Regions from separate parts of the Kitasatospora sp. NPDC092039 genome, predicted to be linked through region 1. Evidence: riboswitches for the same ligand, from Rfam matches in the RefSeq annotation. Region 1 holds a riboswitch; each other region holds the start of a gene.
What was found. A riboswitch is a leader RNA that binds a small molecule or an ion and turns the genes downstream of it on or off. The one in region 1 is predicted to bind cyclic di-AMP.
Positions count from the first base shown of each region.

Region 2: linked by a shared signal. The riboswitch ahead of ACIQI7_RS10095 (NlpC/P60 family protein) and the one ahead of ACIQI7_RS25210 (hypothetical protein) in region 1 are both predicted to bind cyclic di-AMP.
Region 3: linked by a shared signal. The riboswitch ahead of ACIQI7_RS30125 (peptidoglycan DD-metalloendopeptidase family protein) and the one ahead of ACIQI7_RS25210 (hypothetical protein) in region 1 are both predicted to bind cyclic di-AMP.
Region 4: linked by a shared signal. The riboswitch ahead of ACIQI7_RS25915 (transglycosylase family protein) and the one ahead of ACIQI7_RS25210 (hypothetical protein) in region 1 are both predicted to bind cyclic di-AMP.

Region 1 covers NZ_JBIVSD010000013.1:213,362-216,885, forward strand. Annotated here, with positions in the region: gene ACIQI7_RS25205 (hypothetical protein) at 1-721, shown strand, start outside; gene ACIQI7_RS25210 (hypothetical protein) at 849-2,213, opposite strand; cyclic di-AMP (ydaO/yuaA leader) riboswitch at 2,215-2,379, opposite strand; gene ACIQI7_RS25215 (MoaF-related domain-containing protein) at 2,833-3,162, shown strand; gene ACIQI7_RS25220 (alpha/beta hydrolase) at 3,351-3,524, opposite strand, start outside.
Region 2 covers NZ_JBIVSD010000004.1:114,957-118,480, forward strand. Annotated here, with positions in the region: gene ACIQI7_RS10095 (NlpC/P60 family protein) at 157-1,290, opposite strand; cyclic di-AMP (ydaO/yuaA leader) riboswitch at 1,301-1,450, opposite strand; gene ACIQI7_RS10100 (NlpC/P60 family protein) at 1,788-2,825, opposite strand; gene ACIQI7_RS10105 (NYN domain-containing protein) at 3,026-3,524, opposite strand, start outside.
Region 3 covers NZ_JBIVSD010000018.1:148,672-152,195, forward strand. Annotated here, with positions in the region: gene ACIQI7_RS30120 (APC family permease) at 1-259, opposite strand, end outside; gene ACIQI7_RS30125 (peptidoglycan DD-metalloendopeptidase family protein) at 738-1,736, opposite strand; cyclic di-AMP (ydaO/yuaA leader) riboswitch at 1,739-1,876, opposite strand; gene ACIQI7_RS30130 (MFS transporter) at 2,231-3,524, shown strand, end outside.
Region 4 covers NZ_JBIVSD010000014.1:111,793-115,316, reverse strand. Annotated here, with positions in the region: gene eno (phosphopyruvate hydratase) at 1-33, opposite strand, end outside; gene ACIQI7_RS25915 (transglycosylase family protein) at 331-1,230, opposite strand; cyclic di-AMP (ydaO/yuaA leader) riboswitch at 1,236-1,402, opposite strand; gene ACIQI7_RS25910 (cytochrome P450) at 1,623-2,948, opposite strand; gene ACIQI7_RS25905 (SDR family NAD(P)-dependent oxidoreductase) at 3,272-3,524, shown strand, end outside.

The DNA of each region.
Region 1 (3,524 bases):
GCTGGTCGCGGCCGTGGCGGCGGGGTGCGCGGTGATGGTGCTGGCCGGCGACCCGTCCTGGGCGCTGCGGCGGCCCGAGCCCCGGCCCGCGCTGGAGGTCACGGCGGGCGCACCCACGGCGACCACCCTGCCCGCGCCGTTGACGCCCGAGGCCTCCACCCTGCCGGCCCCGTCGACACCCGAGGCCTCCACCCTGCCCGCGCCGTCGACGCCTGAGGCCTCCACCCTGCCCGCGCCGGTGAAGCCCGGGGCAGGCACCGGGTCCGGGTCCGGAACGTCCGGGGCCTCCACGCTGCCCGCGCCGGCCGCCGCCCGGACGTCCGATTCCGACCTGGAGGTGGTCAGGCTCGACCCGGACGCGGCCACGGCCGGCGGCACCACCACCATCCACGCCTTCGTCGGCAACGCAGGCCCGGACACCACCGCGTCCCCGTTCACGGTCGTGGTCGCCCTGCCGGAGGGCGTCACCGCGGAGGGCCCCTACTTCCCGTCCGATTGCCAGGTGATGGCCCACGGCCGCATCGTGCGGTGCGTGTTCGGCCCGGGTCTGCGGGAAGCGCGCAGCGCGACCGCCCTCATCCCGGTCCGGCTCGACCCGCGCCTGCCGGCGGGCAGGTTGGGCGGCGGGGCGGTCACAGTGCGCAGTGCGGACGACCGGAACGAGGCCAACAACCGGCAGCCGTTCGACATCACGGTGGTCGAGAGGGTCGCCCGTTCCTGAACCACCTGGTCCCGCCGACAGGAGTGGCCCTACCGGCGGGATGCTCCTGTCTGCGGGATCCTCCGGCCGGCGGGGCGGTCCGCCGGGCCCGGACGCCTCGCGGCGTCCCGCCCTCGCCGCGCCCGTCCTACCGGTAGACGCGGACGTAGTCGGCGGCGAAGGCGATCGGGGCGGTCCCCTGCGGCGCGGGGTGGTACTGCCCCGCGCACACCGAGAGGTTGAGGATCAGGTACGCCGACCAGCCGGTGCCGACGCCCTTACCGTCCGAGAAGACCTTGACGCCGTTGACGTACCAGTCCACCGAGGCGGCGCCGTAGTAGGTGCCGATGGTCACCCACTGGTCCTTCGCGATCGCGCTCGCGTCCGTGTAGTACTTCCCGTTGCCCGGGTTGACGTGGTTGGTCAGCTCCAGCAGGTTCGGGTTGTCGGGGTGGTACTCGAAGGAGTCGATCTCCCCGTTGCCGTTCTTCCAGGTCCACAGGGCCGGCCAGGCGCCGCTGCCGGCGGGCAGCTTGACCCGGGTCTCGGCGTAGTCGCCGGTCTTGACCTGGAAGCCCTCGCTGGAGCCCTCGGTGGTCAGGAAGCCGGTGTTCCAGGACTGCTTGCCGTTCTCCAGCACCGGACCGCCGGACGTGGCGGTGAAGGTGGCGATCCCGTTGGCGACGCCGACGTTGTTCCTGTTCAGCCAGTCGAGCTTGTTGTCGCCCGGGTTGTGGTTGCCGTAGCGGTACGCGGTGCTCTTGTCACCGACCCAGCGCTGACCCCAGCTGATCGCGCCGTTGAACTCGTCCGACCAGGTCAGCGACTTGCCGGCGACCGGGGAGGACGGCGCCGGGGTACTCGGGCTCGGGGTGGTGCTGGGGGTGGTGCCCGGCGTGGCCGTGGGGGTCGGCGTGGCCGTGGGGGTCGCGGTCGGGGTGGCCGTCGGGGTCGGGGTCGGGGTGGCCGTCGGGGTCGGGGTCGGGGACGCGGTCGGGGTGGACGTCCCGGTGGCGGAGACCACCAGCTGCTGCGAGGGCAGGTTGTGCCAGCCGCCGCCGAGGTCCTGCCAGAAGCCGAACTGGGTGTACGTCCCGGCGGGCAGGGTGCGCGCGCCGCTGGTGAAGCTGACCCCGCTCGGGCAGATCTGCACGTTGGAGGCGTTGCCGGGGAAGTCGAGGTTGGTGCCGCGCGCGTCGCGCACGCCCACGCCGACGGTCTTCGCGGTGAAGCAGGCCGAGGAGTGCAGGCCGAGCGAGGCGGTGGTGGCCTTGCCCGCGACCATGGTGGCGGGGGCGAGCCGGTCCTGGGTGACGGTCGGCGCGGTGGCGGCCTGGGCACCGTTGACGGACGGCAGGCCGAGCAGGCCGGCGCCGCTGATGGCGAACGCCCCGGTGGCGGCGAGCGCGGCGTTGCGGCCTCGGTGGGACGGGCGGGCGTGGCGCGGGCCGCGGCGGCGGGCGGGCGCGGGAGCGAGCGCGGGCCGGTGCGTGGAGCTGGCAGGCTGGTGCATGGGGTGACCTCTGCGACGCCTGCGAGGTGAGCTGTCGGATTCGGGCTGAGGTTGCCCGGCCGCCGGTGGGACGGCTTCACCCCTAGCCGCGGCCGCACGCGGGAGCGTACGGGCCGGGCGCTGACCTTGGTTCCCCCGCTCCCGTCCGCTGTGGTGCTCGGTGACCCGCCGGCGGGTGGACGGGACTCGGCGTCCCGGCGGCGGGGTCCGCGAGGGCGGACGACCGTTGCAGGCTAGGCGGGTCGTCCGTGAACGGACAACCCGGGCCGCCCCGTTGTCGCGCAGCTCACAGTGGTGTCGATCAACGACGCCGGGTGGCAGCCGAGTTGATCGTTCTCCGGGAGCGGCGGGCTGCGGCCGGGCCGGGCGGACGTTCCGGCCGGCGGGGACAGGGCACGCTCCAGGGCGGTTCAGGCCGGTGAGCTGCCTGCCGGCAGCGCTGGTGGCCTGGCGGCGACCTGGCGGCGGGCCGTACCGTGGCGAGTACCTGACCGAGTGGGCCCGGTCGGATAAATTGGGAGTCGGACATCATCCGCCGTGCACAAGAGTGGCGAGCCCGACCGGGTGCTCGCCACGACCCGACAGACGCGACCTGACCGAGACGAGGACCCGCCCCACCATGACCGCGCCCCTGCCCGCCTTCGCCGGCCGCACCTACCTCTTCCAGGCCGACAACGGCGCGGCCTTCCGCAACACCTACTCGGCCGACGGCACTCGGCTGCGCTGGGAGGGCCTAGGCGAGTCCGCGGGCCAGTGGGAGGACGTGCGGCTGCACGTCGCCGAGGTCGCGCCGGAGATCTACTTCGTCAGCTGGACCGAGCAGAGCGGGATCACCGTCAGCCATGTGATGGACCTCGGCAAGCTGACGGTGCGGGCCTTCTGGACCTTCGAGGGCGAGGGCGGCCGGGTCGGTGAGCTGCACACCGGGACGCTGGAGCGGGTGGCCTGAGCGGCGGGACCGCCGGGCGGGGGCCGTGAGGCTCCTGAACGACCCGACCGGCCCTGGACCGGACCGCAACGACCGAACCCCCGGGCCGTGGCTCCGGGGGTTCGGTCGTTGCGGTCCGCTCGTTGTGGTTCGGTCGTTGGGGGTCTGGTCCTTCGGGGCCGCTCGTTCGGGCTCGCGGTCGGTCAGGTTCAGACGGTCTGGTTCGGCACCTTGAGGTGCTGGGACAGCCACTCCAGCGAGGACGGCAGCAGGGCGCTCCAGGTCTCGAAGTTGTGGCCGCCGTTCTCCAGCATGCTGTACGAGACCTTCATCGGGCTCCGCACCGCGTCGACGAAGGCCTCGGTCTCCTGCCGGTAGCCGCC
Region 2 (3,524 bases), on a different contig from region 1:
TCCGGTGGCAGACGTTAGCGAGTCCGGGCAAGCGAGTCCAAACCCTTACGAACCCGAATATTCGACCCGTAATCGGACATCAGATCGACGCGCCGGAAAAGCCGCAGGCCCGGCCTCCCCTGGGGGAAGCCGGGCCCGGAAGCGGCCGAGCGGGGATCAGACCCGCACGATGCCGGTCAGCGGCATGTTGGTGACCGCCTCGTAGCGCACGTTGGTACCCGTCCGGGGGGCGTGCAGCACCTGGCCGTTGCCGGCGTAGATGCCGACGTGGTGGGCGTCGCTGTAGAAGATCAGCAGGTCGCCGGGCTGGGCCTGGGAGAGGTCCGTACCGATCCGGGTGCCGGCCGAGGCCTGCGCCTGCGAGGTGCGCGGCAGCGACACGTCGGCCTGGTTGAACGCCCAGACCATCAGGCCGGAGCAGTCGAAGGAGCTCGGGCCGGTGGCACCCCAGACGTACGGGCTGCCGACCTTGGAGGCGGCGGCCGCGAGGGCCGCGGCACCGCGCGAGCTACCCGGGGCCACCTTCACCGGAGCGGTGGTGGTCGGGGCGGTGCTCGTGGGGGCGGAGAGGTCGCCGCGGGTGTTGTCCCGCGAGGCGCGGTCGGCCTGCGCCTGCGCCTGGGCGGCCGCGTCGGCCTTGGCCTTGGCGTCGGCCGCGGCCTTCTCCTCGGCCTGGCGCAGCGCCTGGCGCTCCTGCTCGGTCAGGGTGTTGAGCAGGTCCTGGGCGGCCTTCAGCTTGCCCTGGACCTCCACCTTGGCGGTCTTCAGCTGCTGGGTGGTCGACTCCAGCTCGGCGAGCTTGCCCTGGGCCTCGTTGCGGTCCTGGTCGAGCTTGCGCTGCTGCTCCTGGAGCTCCTTCAGCTGGCCCTTCTGGGTGGCACCGGCCTGGTTCAGCGCGTCGGCCTGGCTGAGGAAGCTGTCCGGGCTGGAGGAGAACATCAGCTGGACGGTCGGGGATATCCCCCCGTTGCGGTACTGCTCGCCGGCGATCTCGGCCAGGCCGCCCTGGAGCTCGGTGACCTGCGCCTGCTGACGGGCCACCTGGTCCTGCAGGCCGGAGACCTGCTTCTCCAGCTCCTGCTGCTTGGCCTGGGCGGCGTTGTAGTTCTCGGTCGCGACCTCGGCCTGCTCGTTGAGCTGGTCGACCTGCTCCTTGACCTGGTCCTTGGTCGGCTGCGGGTCGGCGTGGGCGCCGGACTGCGCGGAGAGGGCGACGGCTGCGGCGGCGACTCCGGTCAGGATGGAGACGCGGGCGCGGCCGGCGGGCTTGGGACGACGATGGGACGCCACGAAGGCGGGCTCCTTCTTCCTACGTCCGCCTACCGGGTGAGCTGACGGGTTCGGGCCGGAAGCATGCCCTACGACGCCTCACGGCCGTTCGGCCGACCTGGCGCCGATTCACCCCGGAGGAACGTGGTTCCCCGGCTCCGCTCCGCAGCGCCCCCAGTCACTGGGCTCCCCTGTCGGGCAGTCGCTTCGACCTGCCCCGCTGCCTCGCGAACTCGGCGGTAACCACCGCCGCCACCCTGGCTGGGCGATCGACAGTGCGGTGGTTCGGAGCATGACCCTAGTAACTGAACCGTGATCCGTTCAAATCCTTGTCAGAAAAAAGACGGAAGATTGCCCAAGTTCCCTTGTGAAAATGACCGATGGTGACCAATGGTGCACGCAAGGCTGATCGGTTCTCAGCAGGCGGCCCCAAAAGGCGGAAAAGCCGAACGCCACCCCCGCGACGGAGGTGGCGCTCTTCACAGCTCCCGAACGGGCGTCCCGGGCGTGTCGGTCCGTCAGACCCGGCGGATGGTGTTGATCGGCATCGCGTCGGCCTTCATCACCTTCACCACGTCACCGGTGTGCGGCGCGTGGACCACCATGCCGTTCCCGATGTACATCCCGACGTGGTACATGCTCGGGCCGTAGATCACCAGGTCGCCCGGCTGGGCCTGGTCCAGCGACGGCACCCGGGTGCCGTAGTGCCCCTGCTCCTGCGAGGTGCGCGGCAGCGAGACGCCGGCCTGCCCGTACGCCCAGACCATCAGGCCCGAGCAGTCGAAGGTGGTCGATCCGGTGGCGCCCCACACGTACGGCGAGCCCTGCTTGCTCATCGCCTTGGCCACCGCCGCCCCCGCGTAGCCGCTGGCCGGCGGCAGGCTGCCGAGGTCCACCCGCGCGTTGCCGCGCGAGGCGCGGTCGTCCTGCGCCTGCTGGGCCCGCAGCGCGGCGCGGTCGGCGGCGCTCAGCGAGTTCAGCAGGTCCTGGGCGGCCTTCAGCTTGGTGTTGACGTCCGCCTTGGCCTGGTTGAGGTCCTTGGTGGTGCTGTCCAGCGAGGCGAGCACGGCGGCCGCCTCGGCCTTCTGCTGGTCCAGCCGGCGCTGCTGCTCCAGCAGCCCCTTGAGCGCCTCGGCCTGGCTGGTGCTGGCCTGCTGGACGGTCGAGGCCTTCTCCAGGTAGCCGGACGGGTCGGAGGAGAGCATCAGCTGGACGGACGGGTCGATGCCGCCGGCGCGGTACTGCTCGCCCGCCACCTCGGCGAGGCCGCCCTGGAGCTGGGTCATCTGCTCCTGGCCGCGGGCCACCTGGTCCTGCAGCTGGTCGGCCTGCTTGCGCAGCTGGTCCGCCCGCTCCTTGGCGCCGTTGTACTTCTCCGCCGCCTGCTCCTGCTCCTCCTGGAGCTGGTCGATCTGCGCCTTGACGTCCGTCTTGTCCGGCTGCGGCGCGGCGTGCGCGGCCACCTGGGCGGAGAGCGCGACCGCGGTCGCAGCGGCAGCGGTGAGCACGGAGACCCGTGCGCGGCTCGGCTGCTTGGGACGGCGGTGGGAGGCCAAAGGGACCGGCTCCTTCTTCCTACGGGCTCACCTGATGGGATGAGATTCCGGAAAATAGGTTTGACGCCAGACCCTAGTGAAGATCTACCCGTTTTGCTACTCCCCCGATGGCGTGAACCCCGGTCCCCACGCTGACTTCACGGGACCCGCACAACGCTCCGGACGAGCCGCTGACCAGCCGTCATGCGGTCCGGCCCAGGTCAGGGCCGGGCCAGCCGGTTCAGCAGCAGCACCGACGCCACCGGGCGCGCGCCCGCCTTCCGCACGCCCTCCGCGACCTCCCGGTCGGTGGACACCACCACCACCGGGCGGCCCTGCGGCTCGGCCCGCACCAGACGGCGGATCAGCTCGTCGGCCGTCTCCCCGGTCCGGCTGAACCGCACCCGGACCCCGCGCGGCGGCGCCATGATCACCGGGACGTCCAGGTCCTGCCCGTCGAACACGCAGGTGACCTCCGCCTGGGTGCGCTGGGCCAGCATCGCCAGACCGCCCAGCAGCCGGATCCGCTGCTGCTCCAGCGGCAGCGCCGGATAGCCGGTCTTGGTCACGTTGTAGCCGTCCACCACCAGGTGCACCTGGGGGATCGCCAGCAGCTGGTCCAGCAGCGCCGGATCGTCCTCGGCCAGCCCGCGCCGGGCCACGTCGTGCGGCGAGGCCGCCCCCGGCACCACCGCCTCCACCAGGTCCGCCGGGCGGATC
Region 3 (3,524 bases), on a different contig from region 1:
TCGCCACGTACCCGACCGAGAACACCGTCAGCACCACCGTCGCCACGACGTACGCGGCGGGCGCGCCGACTCCGTTGCCCTGTCCGACGATGATCGGCAGGTTGCCGGTCATCGCGGTGATCGGGGCGGCGGTCGCGAGTGCCATGAACACCACGCCGACCAGGCCGACCGAGTCCGCCTTCAGACGGTCGACCCGGCCCGCCCCGGGCCGCTCCCGCCCGACCGTCTCCCCCGTCACGTCCCCGCTCCGGACCGCCATCCGGCCTCCTCGCCTCCCGGACCCGCCCGACCGACCGGACCGGCCGGGGCGCTGACCGTCGCCAGCATGGCGCGCCGGGGACGCCCGCGGTGACGGCGACCAGCCTGCGGCACAGCGGAGTTGACGCCGCGTTCGACCGATCGAACGGCACGGCGGAGCCGGACGGCCCGGAAAGCGGACCCGAGCCCGGAAAACGGACCCGAGCCCGGAAACGACAGCGGCCGCGGAAAGCGGGCCCGGCCGCGGAAGGCGGGCCCAGCCCCGGACGACGGTCCCGGCCGCGGAAACGACAGCGGCCGGCCCGGCCGCACGAGGAGGTCCCCTCGTGCGGCCGGGCCGGCCTGGGCGTGTCCCGCGCCCATGTCCACTGTGCGGCGATCACCCGGTCGAGCGGTCACCCGACATGACCATCCCGGAGGATCGATTCGCCCCGCAGCAGCGGTGGTTCCTGAAACCCTGGAGGCTCAGCGCCCCCTGGTCAGAGCGCGACGCCGTGCGCGCGCAGGTAGGTGACCGGGTTGATGTCCGAGCCGTACTCCGAGCCGTTGCGGATCTCGAAGTGCAGGTGCGGGCCGGTCACGTTGCCGGTGGCGCCGGAGAGGCCGATCTGCTGGCCGACGGTGACGGTCTGACCGATCTTCACACCGATCGAGGAGAGGTGCGCGTACTCGGCGTAGTGGCCGTCGGCGAGCTTGATCTCGACCTCGTTGCCGTAGGCACCGCCGTTGCCGGCCTTGACCACGACACCGTTGGCGACGGCGCGCAGCGGGGTGCCGGTGGCGGCGACGAAGTCCTGGCCGGTGTGGTGGCCGGAGGCCCACATCGAGCCGGCCACGCCGTAGGCGGTGCCCAGCTTCGGGTTGGCCAGCGGGGCGACGTAGCCGGAGGTGGCGGCGGCGACCGGAGTGGCGGTCACGGTCGCGGCCGGAGCGGCGACCTGTACCTGGGTCTGGAGCTGCGCGGACGGCTTGGCGGCCTCGGTCTTCACCTGGACCTGGGCCTGCGGCTTGGCGGCCTGGGTCGCCGGAGCGGCCGGCTTGGCCGGGGCGGCGGGCTTCGCCGGAGCGGCGTCGGCGGACGGCGCGGCGGCGTGACCCGGCAGCGCGAGCTGCTGGCCCGGGAAGATCAGGTTCGGGTTGGCACCGACGACCGAGCGGTTCTGCTCGTACAGGGCGTGCCAGCCGCCGTCGACGTTCTTGGCGTCGGCGATCTTGGACAGGGTGTCGCCGCTGACGACGCGGTAGCTCTCCTGTGCGGCCGGGGCGGCGGCCCGGGCGGCCGGAGCGGCGGCGGGGGCGGCGGCCTGCGCGGCCGGCTTGGCCTCGGTGGAGGCGGCGGCCGGGGCGGCCGGAGCGGTGTGCGCCTGGGCGCTCACCGCGGTGACGAGCGGGAGGACGAACGACACGCCGGTGACGGCGGTGGCGATGCCGATGCGGGCGGCGCGGGGCAGGGCGATACGACGAGCCTGAGCAGGCATGGAAGTTTCCTCTCCGACGCCTGCGAGGTGAGCTGTCGGGTTCGGGCTGGAGTTGCCCGGCCGCATGCGCGGCTTCACCCCTAGCCGGTCCTGGACGCCCGCGCCCTGAGGCGCGAACTCCGGTCCGGCGACTTACCTGTGGGTCCCCCGCTCCTGCCGTACAGAGTTCGTTTCGAACCACCGGGCGGCGGCAGGACTCGGCGTTCCACCCGGTGGATCCGTCCGGACTGGCCGGGCGGTCGCTGAACTAAAACCCATCCGTTCGGGTGAAGCAATGTCGATCTCTTGAAACCGCAACGATCCCCCCTGCCCCGGTGACCCTCCGCAGGCCCGGCCGTACGGTGCGTACACAATCCATTCACCCCCTGCCACTGATCCACGACCCTGCGCCGAGATCGGCGACACTGCGCACCCGCCCGCTCACCCACCGCCCAAACCCAACACACCCACCGGTGACCCTTGTCACGTGCGCCTCAGCAGCGCAGGATTCGCCCGTGGCCACCTCCGAGGCCGGCACCCTGCGCCTGGGCACCGCGCAGGGACGCTGGGTACTACTGGCGACGGTGCTCGGCTCCAGCATGGCGATGCTCGACGGCACCGTGGTGAACGTCGCCCTGCCCCGCATCGGCGCCGACCTCGGCGCCTCCCTGGCGTCCCTGCAGTGGACGCTGAACGCCTATCTGCTCACCCTGGCGGGCCTGATCCTGCTCGGCGGCGCGCTCGGCGACCGGTACGGGCGGCGCAAGGTCTTCCTGATCGGCGTGGTCTGGTTCGCCATCGCCTCCGCGGCCTGCGCCGCCGCGCCGAACATCCACGTGCTGATCGCCGCCCGCGCCGTCCAGGGCATCGGCGGCGCGCTGCTCACCCCCGGCTCGCTCGCCATGCTCCAGGCGGTCTTCCACCCTGACGACCGCTCCGCGGCGGTCGGCCTCTGGTCAGGGCTCGGCGGGGTGTCGGCCGCGGTCGGCCCCTTCCTCGGCGGCTGGCTGGTGGACGGCCCCGGCTGGCGCTGGATCTTCCTGCTCAACCTGCCGCTCGCCGCCGCCGTGATCGCGGTCACCACCCGCTCGGTGCCGGAGAGCCGGGACGAGGGCGCCGCCGGGCGCTTCGACGTGCTCGGCGCCGTGCTCGCCGCACTCGCCCTCGGCGCGATCACCTACGCGCTGACCGCGGCCGGCGAGGGCCTGTCCCCCGCGGTCTGGATCAGCGGGGCGGTCGGGCTGGTGCTCGGCGTCGTCTTCGTGGCCGTCGAGCGCCGCGCGCCCGACCCGATGCTGCCGCTCGGGCTGTTCTCCTCCCGGCTGTTCACCGCGGTGAACCTGGTCACCCTGTGCGTGTACGCGGCGTTCAGCGGCGTCTTCTTCCTGCTGGTGGTGCAGCTCCAGATCGTGTCCGGGTTCTCGCCGCTGGTCTCGGGCTTCGCCCTGGTGCCGATCACCGTCCTGATGCTGGCGCTGTCCGCCCGGGCCGGCCGCCTGGGCAAGCGGATCGGCCCGCGCATCCCGCTGACCGTCGGCCCGATGCTGTGCGCCGCCGGGGTGCTGCTGATGCTGCGCACCGGGCCGGACTCCTCGTACTGGGTGGACGTGCTGCCCGCCGTCACGGTGATGGGCTGCGGGATGACGCTGCTGGTCGCGCCGCTCACGGCGACCGTGCTGGCGGCCGTCGAGGTCCGGCACGCGGGCATCGCCAGCGGGGTCAACAACGCCGCCGCCCGCGCGGCCGGCCTGCTCGCGGTGGCCGCCCTGCCGGCGCTGGCCGGGCTGAGCGGCGACGCCTACCGGGTGC
Region 4 (3,524 bases), on a different contig from region 1:
CTCACGGGCTACGACGACATCGATGGACGGCACGAGGCATCTCCTTGCGGAAGCAGGGTCCGGTCTGACGGTGGTGCTGTCAGCAGGACGATTGCGGAGTCGTTACGACCAGAGCCTAACCGCCCGGGCTCCCGGGGCCACGTCCGCCTCGGTCCCGTCTCAGCGTGTGGCCCCGCTACGCACCGGTAGTTCACCTGCTTGTCCCAGCTTGTCCCACCGGAGCGGGCGAATACGGACGAAGGGGACCGGTAGGACCGGTCCCCTTCGGACGGCGGGGTGGAACGGTGTCGGCGTCGGGCGCCGACGGGCGTCGTCACCGGGCCCGACGGCTCAGCCGAGGTGCAGCACCTGGCCGGGCATGATCAGGTTCGGGTCGCCGCCGACGGTGGCGTGGTTCTGCTCGTACAGCGCGTGCCAGCCGCCGGACACGCCCTGGGCGGCGGCGATGGTCGACAGGGTGTCACCGGCGCGCACGGTGTAGTCGTGGCCGGTGGCCTGCGGGGCCGACTGGGCGGCCTGCGGGGCGTACTGCGGCTGGGCGGCGGCCTGGCCGGCGTACTGCTGGTAGACGCTCTGGTGGCTGGTCCAGTACCAGGCGCCGTTGTTCTGGTACCAGTACACCTTGGCGTCGGCGTCCCAGCCGGCGTGGCCGGAGAAGCCCGGAGCCTGCGCCTGCTGCTGCGGGGCGGCCTGCTGGACCGGCTGCGCGGCGGGCTTCTGCACCGGCTTCTGCGCGACCGGCTTCTCGGCCGGCTTGGCGGCGGGCTTCGGGGCCTGCTGCTTCGGGGCCTGCTGCTTGGCGGCGGACTGCGGCTTGGCGTCCGAGGCGGTGTCGACCACGGCCGGGGCGCCGCCCTTGGTCAGACCGGCCTTCTGGGAGCAGACCGGCCAGGCGCCCGGGCCCTGCGAGGCCAGGACCTTCTCGGCGACCGAGATCTGCTGGGCCTTGCTGGCCTGGTTGGCCTGCGCCGCGTAGGCGGTGCCGCCGTACGCCTTCCAGGTGCTGGAGGTGAACTGGAGGCCGCCGTAGAAGCCGTTGCCGGTGTTGATGCTCCAGTTGCCGCCGCTCTCGCACTGGGCGACGGAGTCCCAGGTGGAGGCCGGGGCGGCGGAGGCGCCGGTGGCGGTGAGGAGCGGCATCGCGAGTCCGACGCCGGCCACACCGGCGACGGCGATGGCCTTCTCGGTCTGGGTGCGACGACGGTGGCGGCCAGTTCCAACGAACAGCATGAAGAGGTCCCTCTCCGCACGCCTGCGAGGTGAGCTGTCGGGTTCGGACCGGGAGGTGGCCCGGCCGCCGTACGCGGGAACGATCCCGCTCGGGCGGCTTCACCCCAAGCCGTGGGAGACGGCAACAAACCTGGTTCCCCCGCCCCTGCCCAGGGTCTGGTCGGTTTCCCGTGGCGCGGCGGGCAGGATTCGGCGTTCCGCGCACGAGGTCCGCAGCTGCGAACTCCAGGGAGAGTAGACAGATCATCAGACCAATCACAAGCTCATATCGCAGATATCACACGACAATTACGGCCCGTATCCGATCGCCTACCAACGGCGGCGTTATGTCCGGATTGATGGGTGTTCACACCCCCGTCGGCGAGCGTTCGGCGACCTCCGCCAGCGCGGTCTCAGCCTGTCGCGGGCCCGGACGTGGCCTGCGGAGGGGTGTGCGGGGAGCGGCTCTCCGGGCTGAATTCCACCGGCAGTTCGCGCAGCCCACGCATGATCAGGCCGCCGCGCCAGCGCAGGTCCTCCGGGCTTCCCGCGAGCCGCAGGTCCGGCAGCCGGGAGAGCAGCGTGGCCAGCGCGGCACGCCCCTCCAGCCGGGCGAGCGGGGCGCCGATGCAGTAGTGGATGCCGTGCCCGAAGCCCAGGTGGGGGTTGTCCGTCCGGGCCAGGTCCAGGGTGTTCTCGGCCGCGAACCGGGCCGGGTCGCGGTCCGCCGCCGCCAGCACCACCAGCACCGGGTCGCCGACCGGGATGTCCACCCCGCCGATGGCCAGCGGGCGGGTCGCGAACCGCCAGGTCGCCAGCTCCACCGGTCCGTCGTAGCGCAGGAGTTCCTCGATCCCGGTCTCCAGCAGCGCGCTCTCCCCGCGCGCCACCGACTCCTGCAGCAGCCGGCGCTGCTCCGGGTTGCGCAGCAGCGCGTACGTACCGTTGCCGATCAGGTTCACGGTGGTCTCGAAGCCCGCGAACAGCAGGATGAAGGCCATCGCCGCGGCCTCGTTCTCGGTCAGGTGCTCGCCGTGGTCACCGGCCCGGATCAGACCGGAGATCAGGTCGTCCCCGAGGTCCGCCCGCTTGCGGTGGATCAGCTCCAGCAGGTACGCCCGCATCCGCTTCACCGCCCGCCCCACGCCGCCGCGTTGGCCGCCCCCGTGCCGGATCATCATGCCGGCCCAGTCGCGGAAGTCGTCCTGGTCCTCGGACGGCACCCCGAGCATGTCGCAGATCGCGTAGATGGGGAGCGGGAAGGCGAACTCGTGGATCAGGTCCGCCGAACCGCGCTGCGCGAAGCCGTCGATCAGCCGGTCGGTGAGCTGCTGCACCCGCGGCTCGAACTCGGCCACCCGGCGCGGGGTGAACGCCTTCGACACCAGCCGGCGCAGCCGGGTGTGGTCCGGCGGGTCGATGTTCAGCAGGTGGGTCATCAGGTCCGCCTGCCGCTCCCCGGGGATGCCCACCCGGCCGGTGCGGTGCGCCTGCTCGCTGTGGTGCGCCGGGTTCTTCGACAGCCGGCCGTCCGCGAGCGCCTGCCGGGCGTCCGCGTACCGGGTCACCAGCCAGGCCTCGACGCCGCTCGGCAGCGTGGTGCGGTGCACCGGGGCGTGCTCGCGCAGCCAGGCGTAGGCGGGGTACGGGTCGGCGGCGAACTCCCAGGTGAACAGCTGCGGGGCGGGGGCGTCGGACGGCGCGGCGGCGGGCCGGGCGGGGTGGGGCTGAGCTGGCATGGACCGACCGTATCCGGTGCGACGGGACCGCCCTCCCTCCTCCGGACCGCCTCCGGCGCGCCCGACGGCCGGTGGCCGGTCGGTGACCGCCGCGTTGCCGGTGCCCGGACGGTCCGTAGCCGGTCGGTTGCCGCCGCGTTGCCGGTGCCCGGACGGTCCGTGGCCGGTCCGTGGACAGCTCTTGGCCGACTCTTGGCCGCGGGGCGGGCGTGAGTCTGGTCACCTGAGGGGTAATCCCTGTTGCGGGGGGTCGGGACGTGCCTACGATCCTCCGCAGTACGCGTGGGCGCCGGTGCGGTGTCGCCCACAGGGAGGAGCAGGCCATGCGGGTCAGCGGGTCAGTCGTCGTCGTCGCGGTCCTCGACGGCGGGTCGGGCGCGGGCCTCGCCCGCCGGTTCGCCGCGGCCGGCACCGTCGGCATGCTGATCGCCGACCAGCACGTCGGCATCGCCGAGGACCTCGCGGCCGAACTCGACCGGCCGGGCTGCCCCGTCGTCGGCGTCTGCGGCGACATCCGCCGCCCCAGCGACGTCGCCGCCCTCGTGGACACCGCCGAGAAGCACCTCGGACCGATCG